DNA from 2 places in the Nocardioides anomalus genome. Region 1 is predicted to be linked to the other one. Evidence: predicted binding sites of a transcription regulator. Region 1 holds the regulator's gene; the other holds the start of a gene.
The links. Region 1 encodes HrcA, which represses chaperone genes, less so after heat shock. Its sites were predicted from a motif close to TTGGCACTCGNNNNNNNCGAGTGCCAA; they were not measured.
Positions count from the first base shown of each region.

Region 2: groES (co-chaperone GroES) is a predicted target of HrcA. The motif match lies at 3,417-3,443, and genes of this name have one in related genera.

Region 1 is NZ_CP049257.1:1,571,216-1,576,622, reverse strand. It holds gene G5V58_RS07975 (winged helix DNA-binding domain-containing protein) at 1-277, shown strand, start outside; gene G5V58_RS07970 (VOC family protein) at 286-684, shown strand; gene G5V58_RS07965 (16S rRNA (uracil(1498)-N(3))-methyltransferase) at 688-1,419, opposite strand; gene dnaJ (molecular chaperone DnaJ) at 1,434-2,618, opposite strand; gene hrcA (heat-inducible transcriptional repressor HrcA) at 2,645-3,655, opposite strand; gene G5V58_RS07950 (hypothetical protein) at 3,790-4,464, shown strand; gene G5V58_RS07945 (MBL fold metallo-hydrolase) at 4,474-5,328, shown strand; gene G5V58_RS07940 (hypothetical protein) at 5,364-5,407, shown strand, end outside.
Region 2 is NZ_CP049257.1:497,229-502,635, reverse strand. It holds gene G5V58_RS02645 (hypothetical protein) at 1-1,319, shown strand, start outside; gene groL (chaperonin GroEL) at 1,323-2,942, opposite strand; gene groES (co-chaperone GroES) at 3,035-3,328, opposite strand; gene G5V58_RS02630 (class I SAM-dependent methyltransferase) at 3,487-4,656, shown strand; gene G5V58_RS02625 (hypothetical protein) at 5,055-5,384, shown strand; gene G5V58_RS02620 (MBL fold metallo-hydrolase) at 5,389-5,407, opposite strand, start outside.

The DNA.
Region 1 (5,407 bases):
CCGGCTGCTCGGCCAGTACGACAACCTCTGGCTCTCCCACGCCGGCCGGGACCGGGTGACCACGCCGGAGACCCGGCGGGTGTGGCAAGGCCCCAACGGCGGGCTCGCGAACACCGTGTTCGCCGACGGCATGCTGGTCGGTCTGTGGCGCGCGGCGGACGGACGCGTGGTCCTCGACGAGCCGGTCCGACCGCTCAGCCCCGCCGAGCGCGAGCAGCTCGACGTCGAGGTGACCCGGGTCGAGGCCCTGCTCGCGGTGCCCGCGAGCGCTGGGTAACGGCAGGCATGGCCGAGTACCCCCACCTGCTCCACACCGTCCTCGACACCACCGACTGCCGAGGGCTGGCCGAGTTCTACCGGGCGCTGCTCGGGCTGCAGTACCGCCCCGGCGACGAGGACCGCGACGACCCCGACTGGCTGGTCCTCACCGAGGCCGACGGCACCCGCCGCCTGGCTTTCCAGCAGGTCGACGAGCTCGCGCCGACGACCTGGCCGGCGCCGGACGTGCCCATGCAGCTGCACCTCGACCTGACCGTCCCCGACGTCGACGCCCTCGAGCGGCAGCGCCGGCGGGCCGAGGCGCTCGGCGCCCGGCTGGTGCTGGACCGCAGCGACGACGACGAGGAGCCGCTCTACGTCTTCGCCGACCCCGCCGGCCACCCGTTCTGCCTCTTCGTCGGCTGAGACCTAGCCCCAGCGGGGCGTCCGGGCCAGCAGCGCGGCCACGGCGGCCACGCCGGCGGTCGACGTGCGCAGCACCTCGGCGCCGAGCCGGACGGTCTGCGCACCAGCGGCGGCGAAGGCCTCGAGCTCCTCCGGCGCCAGCCCGCCCTCGGGGCCGACCACGAGCAACACGTCGTCGGGCACCGACGCCGGCAAGGCCGATGTGGCCTCCTCGTGCAGCACCAGCGCCAGCGACGCCTCGGCGACCAGTGCGGCCACCTCGTCGGTGCTCGCCAGAGGCGTGACGGACGGGAACCACGCCCGCCGGGCCTGCTTGGCCGCCTCGCGGGCGGTCGCCTGCCACTTGGCCAGGGACTTGGCCGCGCGCTCGCCGCGCCAGACCGCGACCGAGCGCGAGGCCGCCCAGGGCACGATCCGGTCGACGCCGATCTCGGTGAGCACCTCGACGGCGAGCTCGCCGCGATCCCCCTTCGGCAGGGCCTGGACCACGGTGACCCGCGGGGACGGCGCCGGCACCTCGGCGACCTCGGCGACGAGGACCTCGAGCCGGGCCTTTCCGGTCGCCACCACCGACCCGGTGGCGAGCCGACCGGACCCGTCGGTCAGCTGCACGGGCTCACCGACCGCGAGGCGGCGTACGGCGACCGCGTGGTGCGCCTCGGCCCCCTCGACGCTCACGCCCGCGCCCGCGGACACCCCGGCCAGGGACGGCACGAGGTGGACGTGGAGCGACACGGGACCGGGAGGGCTCAGTGCGTGTTGAACGCGTCGCGCAGCCGGCCGAAGGCGCCCTTGCGGGACTCGGGGCGGGCCTTGCCGGTGGGCTGCTCCTCACCGCGCAGGGCGGCGAGCTCCTTGAGCAGCTCCTCCTCGCGGGCGTTGAGCCGGGTCGGGGTCTCGACCGCCACGGTGACGATGAGGTCGCCACGACCGCCGCGCAGCCCGGGCACGCCGCGGCCGCGCAGGACCTGCTCGGTGCCGGACTGGGTGCCGGGCCGGACCTCGAGATCGAAGGTCGTCTCGAGGTCGGTGGTCGCGCCCTCGGGCGGCACCACGTCGGCCTCGAGCGTGGGCAGCTCGAGCGTGGTGCCCAGGGCCGCCGCCGTCATCGGGACCGTGACCGTGGTGTGCAGGTCGTTGCCCTCGCGGGTGAAGGTCTGGTGGTGCGCGACGTGGATCTCGACGTACAGGTCGCCGGCGGGGCCGCCGCCGGGGCCGACCTCGCCCTCCTCGGCCAGCTGCACGCGGGTGCCGTCGTCGACGCCGGCGGGGATCTTGACGCTCAGCGTGCGGCGCGAGCGGACCCGGCCGTCGCCGGAGCACTCCCGGCAGGGGTCGGGGATGATCGAGCCGAAGCCGCGGCAGGCCGCGCACGGGCGCAGGGTGCGGATCTCGCCGAGGAAGGACCGCTGCACGTGCGCCACCTCGCCGGCCCCGCGGCACGTCTCGCAGACCTGCGGGTGGGTGCCGGGCGCGGTGCCCTCGCCATGACAGGTGCCGCACACCACAGCGGTGTCGACCTTCAGCTCACGGGTCGTGCCGAACGCCGCCTCGGCCAGCTCGACCTCGAGCCGGATGAGCGCGTCCTGACCGCGCCGGGTGCGCGGCCGCGGGCCGCGGGTCTGGCCCGGCCCGCCCTGGCCGCCGAAGAAGGCGTCCATGATGTCGGTGAACGAGAACCCGGCGCCCTGGCCGAAGCCCGCGCCCATGCCGCCGCCGAACGGGTCGGCGCCGCGGTCGTACGCCGCGCGCTTCTGCGGGTCGCTCAGCACCTCGTAGGCGCGCCCGACCTCCTGGAACTTCGCGGACGCGTCGGGGTCGGGGTTCACGTCAGGGTGGAGCTGCCGGGCGAGCTTGCGGTAGGCCTTCTTGATGGCGTCCGCGTCCGCGTCACGGCTCACGCCCAGGAGGGCGTACAGGTCCGGCTGAGACATCTCTTCCTTCGTCTGGTGGGAGAGGCCTAGGCCTCGTCGAGGATGCGGGACACGTAGCGGGCCACGGCACGCACCGCAGCCATCGTGCCCGGGTAGTCCATGCGGGTCGGCCCGACGATCCCGAGCGTCGCGACGGCCTCGTCACGGGGTCCGTAGCCGGTGGTGATGACGCTGGTGGCCGAGAGCTGCTCGTAGGGCACCTCGGCGCCGATGGTGACCGTCACGGAGTCGCCCTGGGCCTCGCCGAGCAGCTTGAGCAGGACGACGTGCTCCTCCAGCGCCTCCAGCAGCGGGCGGACGGCGGAGTCGAAGCTGTCGCCGTAGCGCGCCAGGTTGGCCGCGCCCCCGACCACGATCCGCTCGTCGAGGCGCTGGTCCACCATGGCGTCGACGAGCGACTCGACGACCGCGGAGGTCTCCGCGCCGTCGCGCTCGGGCACGCAGCCACGCAGCCCGGTCACCGCGTCGGCGATGATCTGGCCGGAGGCCACCGAGTTGAGCCGGGCGCGCAGGTCGGAGAGCCAGCCGTCGTCGAGCTCGGCGCCCAGCTCGACCACGCGCTGCTCGACCCGCCCGGTGCTGAGGATGAGCACGGCCAGCAACCGGGTCGGGGCCAGGGCGACCAGCTCGATGTGGCGCACCGTGGAGCGCGAGAGCGTGGGGTACTGCACGAGCGCGACCTGGCGGGTCAGCTGCGACAGCACCCGGACCGAGCGGGAGACCACGTCGTCGAGGTCCACGGCGCCGTCGAGGAAGGTCGCGATGGCCTTCCGCTCGGCGGAGCTCATCGGCTTGACGGTGGTGAGCCGGTCGACGAAGAGCCGGTAGCCCTTGTCGGTCGGCACCCGCCCCGCACTCGTGTGCGGCTGGGTGATGTAGCCCTCGTCCTCCAGGGCGGCCATGTCGTTGCGGACAGTGGCCGACGAGACGCCCAGCCCGTGGCGCTCGACGAGCGCCTTGGAACCGACCGGCTCCTCGGTGGCCACGTAGTCCTCGACGATGGCGCGCAGGACGGCGAGTCGACGTTCCTCCTGCACCGCGCACCTCCCGAGCAGCCTGGCTGGCACTCACGTTTCCTGAGTGCCAATGCTACTCGCCGCGACGACGGCACGCTCGTACGCCGGAAGTAGGTTAGGCTTGCCTTACCTGACCGTCTCGACCAGGAGTCGCCGTGACCGACGCCGAGCTCGCCCGCAGCATCCTGTCCTGCCCCGACGGCGCCGAGGTCGCCGTGGACGGCTTCCCGGCCGCCGGCTGCGACGACGAGCTCGGGATGCGCGACGCCGACGGCGTCCCGACCTTCTCCTGCCGCCTCGGCTCCCCGATGGCCGACGCGGGACGGACGGGCAGCCCCGCGCTGGTCACCCTGACCAGCGGGCTCGGCCCGGGCGGCAGCGCCGACCGCGCGCTCACGCTGACCCTGACCGGCTCGCTCTCCATCGGCGAGGTCGAGCACTGCACCTGCTGCGGCGAGCAGCGGCTCGAGGTGGTCCTCGACCTCGACTTCGTCGTGCTCGGCCGGGACGGGGAGCAGCGCCGGGTGCCGCTGCGGGAGTTCCGCGACCCGGGCCTGCGGCTCAACCGGGGCTACCTGCAGCGGGCCCGCGAGCACGCCAACGACTGCCACCGCGAGCAGCTCTCGCAGGTGGTCACGCGCACCACCGGCACGCCGGCCGAGCACCTCCTCGACGTCTCCCTCGTCGACCTGACCACGCACGGCGCGGAGCTGTCCTGGATCGACCGGCGCGGCGGCCACCGGGCGGCGCTCTGGTTCTCCCGTCCCGCCGCCAGCGTCGAGGAGCTCGGCGTGCTGCTGCGCCACGAGCTGCACGCCGGCATCTGCTAGACCTGCAGGGTGCCGTTCACCGAGGTCGCCCACGACGTCTGGGTCTCTCGCCAGGAGTGGTTCGACCTCAACGTGAGCGTGGTCCGCGGGTCGGCCGGGCTGCTGGTGGTCGACACCCACGCCTCGGCGCTCGCCGCGCGCGCCGTCGTGGAGGAGGTCCGCGCGCTCGGAGCCGGCGAGGTCGTGGCGGTGGTCAACACCCACGAGCACTTCGACCACACCTTCGGCAACGGCACCTTCCGCGCGGCGTACGGCGACGTCCCGCTGCACGCCCACGAGGTGGCGGCCGAGCGGACGGTGACGGCCGGCGAGCGGATCAAGGCGGAGTACGACGAGCCGGAGAACCGCGACGACCCTCACCGCGCGGAGGTCCAGGAGACCGAGATCGTGCCGGCCGACACGACGTTCTCCTCCGCGGTCGCGCTCGACCTGGGCGACCGGTACGTAGAGCTGGTCCACCCCGGTCGCGGCCACACCGCCGGCGACCTCGTCGTGCGCGTGCCCGACGCGGACGTGGTGCTGGCCGGGGACCTGGTCGAGGAGTCGGCGGCGCCGGGCTTCGGCGCCGACTGCTACCCGATGGACTGGCCGCTGACCCTCGACGTGGTGCTCGGGCTGCTCACCCCCGCCTCGGTCGTCGTGCCGGGGCACGGCGCCGTCGTGGACCGCGAGTTCGTCGAGATCCAGCGCAACGACATCGGCATCCTGGCCGAGACCATCCGCGACCTGGCCACGCGCGGCGTACCCGTGGACGAGGCGCTCGCCGGCGCCGAGTGGCCCTTCCCCGCCGACGGCCTCGCGCGGGCGGTCGCCCGCGGCTACGAGCAGCTGCCCCGCAGCCAGAAGCGCCTGCCGCTCGTCTGACGACGCGACCGGCGCGGGGCGGGTACTGACCCCCCATGAGCGAACAGCGCGACGAGCAGGACGCGACCGGCATCTCCGA
Region 2 (5,407 bases), 1.1 Mb from region 1:
TCGTCGACCGCCCACCGCCGCTCATCACCCTGGTCAAGGTGGTCGACACGATCGGCGGGCCGTCCGCGCTCCGCGCGGTGGGCGCACTGGCCGGCGCGGCGCTGGTGCTGCTGGCCGCCTGGACCGCCCGGCTGGTCGCCGACGAGCGGGCCGCGCGGTGGACCGCGGTGGCGGCCGCCGCGCTGGTGACCACGCCGGCCATCGACGTCGTGGCGGCCAAGGGCGAGCTGCTGGTGCTGCCGTTCCTGGTCGGCGCGGCCGGGCTGGCCCTGGCCGCGGTCCGCGACCGCTCGCCGGCGCTCGCCGCTGCGGCCGGGCTCGCGGCCGGCGTACCGCTGGGGCTGAAGCAGAACCTCGCCGGCGGTGTCGTCTTCGTCGCGGTGCTCTTCGTGGCCAGCCTGCTCACCGGGCGCCTGGCGCGGGGCGACCTGGTCCGGCTGGCGGGGGCGGCCGTGGCCGGCTTCGCGCTGCCGGTGCTGGCCACGGTGGCCTGGGCGCTGGCGGCCGGGGTCCGCCTGCACACGCTCTGGTACGCCGTGTACGGCTTCCGCGCCGACGCCTCGTCGGCGCTCTCGGAGGGTTCGGGCCGGGCCGCGGCGACCCGCGCGCTCGTGCTGCTCCTGATCGTGGCGGTGACGGGGATCGCGGTCGCGCTGGCGGCGTACGCCGCTCGCGTGCGGGCCGCGTGGCGCCGCGACGCCCCGCTCACCGCGGCGGTGCTGGCGATGGTCGCCTTCGACGTGGTCTCACTGGTGCTGGGCGGGAGCTTCTGGCAGGACTACGCCTTCGGGCTGGTGCCGGGGACCCTGCTCGCGGTCGCGCTGGTCGGCTCGCGGCTGCGCGAGCGGCTGGTCCCGCTCATGGCCGTCTCGAGCGCGGTGTGCCTGGTCGGCTGGGCGGTGTGGAACCTGGCCGGGCAGCAGGAGCTCGAGGAGCACGACAGCGGCGTGGCCCTGCACGCGGTGGCCGAGCCGGGCGACACGCTCGTGGTCTTCGGCGGGCGGGCCGACCTGCAGCTCGAGAGCGGGATGGCCTCGCCGTACGCCTACCTGTGGAGCCTCCCGATGCGCACCCTCGACCCGGACCTGGACGAGCTGCGCGCGCTGGTGGCCGGTCCGGACGCGCCGACCTGGCTGGTCGAGTGGTGGCCGTTCGACACCTGGAGCGAGGCCGGCGGTCGGGCGCTGGCCGCCGAGGTGGCCCAGCGCTACGAGCGGCGCGGCACGGCCTGCGGCGACCGGCCGGTCTACGTCCTGCGGGGCCTGGACAGGGAAGAGCCCCGGCCCGCCTGTGGCGGACCGGGGCTCAGCAGCTCCTAGGGCTCAGTGCCCGTGGCCGTGCCCGTGGCCGGCAGCCGCGGGCTCCTCGTCCTCGGGCTTGTCCACGATGAGCGTCTCGGTCGTGAGCAGCATCGCCGCGATCGAGGTGGCGTTGATCAGCGCGGAGCGCGTGACCTTCACCGGGTCGAGGACGCCCTGGGCGACCAGGTCGCCGTACTCCTCGGTGGCGGCGTTGTAGCCGTTGCCGACACCGAGCTCGCGGACCTTGGTGGTCACGACGTAGCCGTTGATGCCGCCGTTCTCCGCGATCCAGCGCAGCGGCTCGTCGGCAGCCTTGCGCACGACCCGGACGCCGGTGGCCTCGTCGCCGGTGAGGCCGAGGTTGTCGTCGAGCACCGACACGGCGTGGATCAGGGCCGAGCCACCGCCGGGGACGATGCCCTCCTCGATGGCCGCGCGGGTCGCCGAGACGGCGTCCTCGATGCGGTGCTTCTTCTCCTTCAGCTCCACCTCGGTGGCGGCGCCGACCTTGATGACGCAGACGCCGCCGGCCAGCTTGGCCAGGCGCTCCTGCAGCTTCTCGCGGTCCCAGTCGGAGTCGGTCGTCTCGATCTCGGCCTTGATCTGGTTGACCCGGCCGGTGACGTCGGCGGAGTCGCCGGCGCCGTCGACGATCGTGGTGTTGTCCTTGGTGATGACGACGCGGCGGGCCTGGCCCAGCACGTCGAGACCGACCTGGTCGAGCTTGAGCCCGACCTCGGGCGCCACGATCTGACCACCGGTCAGGGTCGCGATGTCCTGCATCATCGCCTTGCGGCGGTCACCGAACGCCGGGCTCTTCACCGCGACCGCGTTGAAGGTGCCGCGGATCTTGTTCACGACCAGGGTCGAGAGGGCCTCGCCCTCGACGTCCTCGGCCAGGATGAACAGCGGCTTGCCGGACTGGATGACCTTCTCCAGCAGCGGGAGCAGCTCGGAGACGGCCGAGATCTTCCCCTGGTGCAGCAGGATGTAGGGGTCGTCGAGGACGGCCTCCATCCGCTCGGGGTCGGTCACGAAGTACTGCGAGATGTAGCCCTTGTCGAACTGCATCCCCTCGGTGAACTCCAGCTCGGTGCCCATGGTGTTGGACTCCTCGACCGTGATCACGCCGTCCTTGCCGACCTTGTCGAAGGCGTCGGCGAGCAGGCCGCCGATGACCTCGTCGCGGCTGGAGATGGTGGCGACGGAGGCCATGTCCTCCTTGGCCTCGACCTCGCGGGCGTTCTTGAGCAGCTCGTCGCTGACGGCCTGGGCCGCCGCGTCCATGCCGCGCTTGAGCCCCATCGGGTTGGCGCCGGCGGCGACCGCCTTCAGACCCTCGTGGACCATGGCCTGGGCCAGGACCGTCGCGGTGGTGGTGCCGTCACCCGCGATGTCGTTGGTCTTGGTCGCCACCTCCTTGGTCAGCTGGGCGCCGAGGTTCTCGAACGGGTCGTCGAGCTCGATCTCACGGGCGACGGTCACGCCGTCGTTGGTGATGGTCGGCGCGCCCCACTTCTTGTCGAGGACGACGTAGCGGCCCTTGGGGCCGAGGGTCACCTTGACCGTGTTCGCGAGGGCGTCCACGCCGCGCTCGAGGGCGCGCCGGGCGTTCTCGTCGAACTCCAGGATCTTGGGCATTGCTCTCCTTCTGGGAACGTGCGTCGGGTCGTGTGCCGAGAGCGCGCGTCAGCGCGATCCCAGGCACACGACCCGGCGGGTGGAGCGTGGTGTCAGGAAACGACAGCGAGGACGTCGCGAGCGGAGAGGATGAGGTACTCCTCGCCGCTGTACTTGACCTCGGTGCCGCCGTACTTGCTGTAGATGACCTTGTCGCCGATGGCCACGTCGAGGGGGACCCGGTTGCCGTTGTCGTCGATGCGACCCGGGCCGATCGCCAGGACCTCGCCCTCCTGGGGCTTCTCCTTGGCGGTGTCCGGGATGACCAGACCGGAGGCGGTGGTCTGCTCGGCGTCGAGCGGCTTGACCACGATGCGGTCCTCGAGGGGCTTGATGTTGACCGACACTGCTGTCGACCTCCACTTTCGTGCTTCGGGATGGGCTGGTGAACGGGAGTCCGTTGGCACACTCACCCGGAGAGTGCCAACCACGAAACTAGCACTCAGAGCGAGCGAGTGCCAGGGGCGGCCCCTCGGGCCCGCCCGCGCCTGACAGGATCGGTGCCGTGGACGTCGCCTCGGTCGCGTGGTTGCAGGCCCCCGAGGGGCAGTCGGTGCTGGCCCGGGCGTCCGCGCTCGACCTCACCGACCCGCTCGCCGCGCGCGCCGCGCTCTCGCGCGCGGTGCCCGACGTGCCACCCGAGCACCTCGCCGCCGCGCTGACCCAGGCCTCGCTGCGGGCCGCCGCCGTGCCGAAGTTCGGCGCCCTCGCGGCCTCGATGTACTTCACGCCCGACGGCCTCGAGCAGGCCACCCGGCTCGCGGTCGCCACCCACCGGGCCGCCCGCCTGGTGGCCTTCGGCGCCGCGACGGTCGTGGACCTCGGCTGCGGCATCGGCGGCGACCTCGTCGCCTTCGCGCGGGCCGGGCTGACCGCCGCCGGCGTCGACCTCGACCCCGTCCGCGTGGCCGTGGCGTCAGCCAACCTCGAGGCCCTCGGGCTCGCCGGCGCCGTCCAGGTCGCCGACGCCGCCGCGGTGGACACGACGCCCTTCGACGTCGCCTTTGTCGACCCGGCCCGCCGCACCGGCCGCGGCCGCACCTTCTCCCCCGACGCGTGGGCGCCGTCGTGGGCGTTCGCCTCGTCGCTGCTGACCCGCGACGCCTGCGTGAAGACCGCGCCCGGCATCCCCCACGACCTCGTCCCCGCCGGCGTCGAGGCCGAGTGGGTCTCCGACCACGGCGAGGTCAAGGAGGCCGCGCTCTGGGGCGGCCGGCTGGCCACCTGCGCCCGCCGGGCCACGGTCATCGGCGACGGCGGCCTGGCCACGCTGACCGAGGAGGACGACCCCGGCGCGGACGTCGTCCCGCTGGGCCGCTACCTCTACGAGCCGGACGGCGCCGTGATCCGGGCCGGGCTGGTGACCGCGGTGGCCGCCGGCGTCGGCGGTGGCCTGCTGGACCCCCACATCGCCTACGTGACCAGCGACGCGGCGTACCGCACGCCGTACGGCCGCTCCTACGAGGTCCTCGAGACCCTCCCCCACCGGGAGAAGCAGCTGCGCGCGGCCCTGCACGAGCGCGGCATCGGCCGGCTCACGATCAAGAAGCGTGGCGTCGACGTCGTGCCCGACCAGCTGCGCAAGCGGCTCGCCCTGACCGGCGACGCCGAGGCGACGATCGTGCTCACCCGCGTGGGCGGGCACGGGACGTGCCTGCTGGTGCGGCCGTTCTGAGGCGCGTCCCCGATTTCGGGGTATCCAGCGGTCTGGACCGCGGGCCCCCTCGTCGCTCCGCCACGGTGCGGGCATGACCCGGACCCGCAGGACGATCATCCAGCTCCTCTCGGCCGCGGCGCTCAGCGCCTGCGCCCTGGTCGCGGGGGCCGGAGCCGCCCCCGCTGACGTGCCTCCCGGCTGGGAGCCCGGACCGTACGGCAACGAGGCGGACTTCGGCGACGTCACGTGGCAGCACCAGGGCTGGTACGCCGGCGCCAAGGGCAACTGGCACACCGGCTGGGTAAACATCGAGGAGGACGACGACGTCCTGCACGCTGAGCTGGTCGACTGGCGCTGCCCGGACGGGGGTGACGCCGCCGCCGCCCCAGAGCTTCCAGCCCCAGACCGCCTGCACGATGAAGCGGTTCCGGTACGTCGAGGTCCTGGACCCGTGGGACATCTCGACGTTCAACCACACCCGCGACCGGCTCCGGCTGCGTGGCGACTTCCCGACGTTCGACCAGACCAACCAGCCGGCTGGGACCGTCCACTTCGACATGTACCTGCAGGCCGTGGGCGACCCGCACGTCACCAAGGACATCAGCGGGGGTCAGCTGTACTACGAGGAGTACTGGGACGAGGCGCGGCTCGTCGGCACCATCGACGGGCACGGCCTCGCGGGGAAGGCGACCACCCAGCTGTCCGGGCGGGTCAGCTTCTACGTCTCTGGCTACGTCCGGGCCTGACGTCTCACCAGTCTGCGGACGCC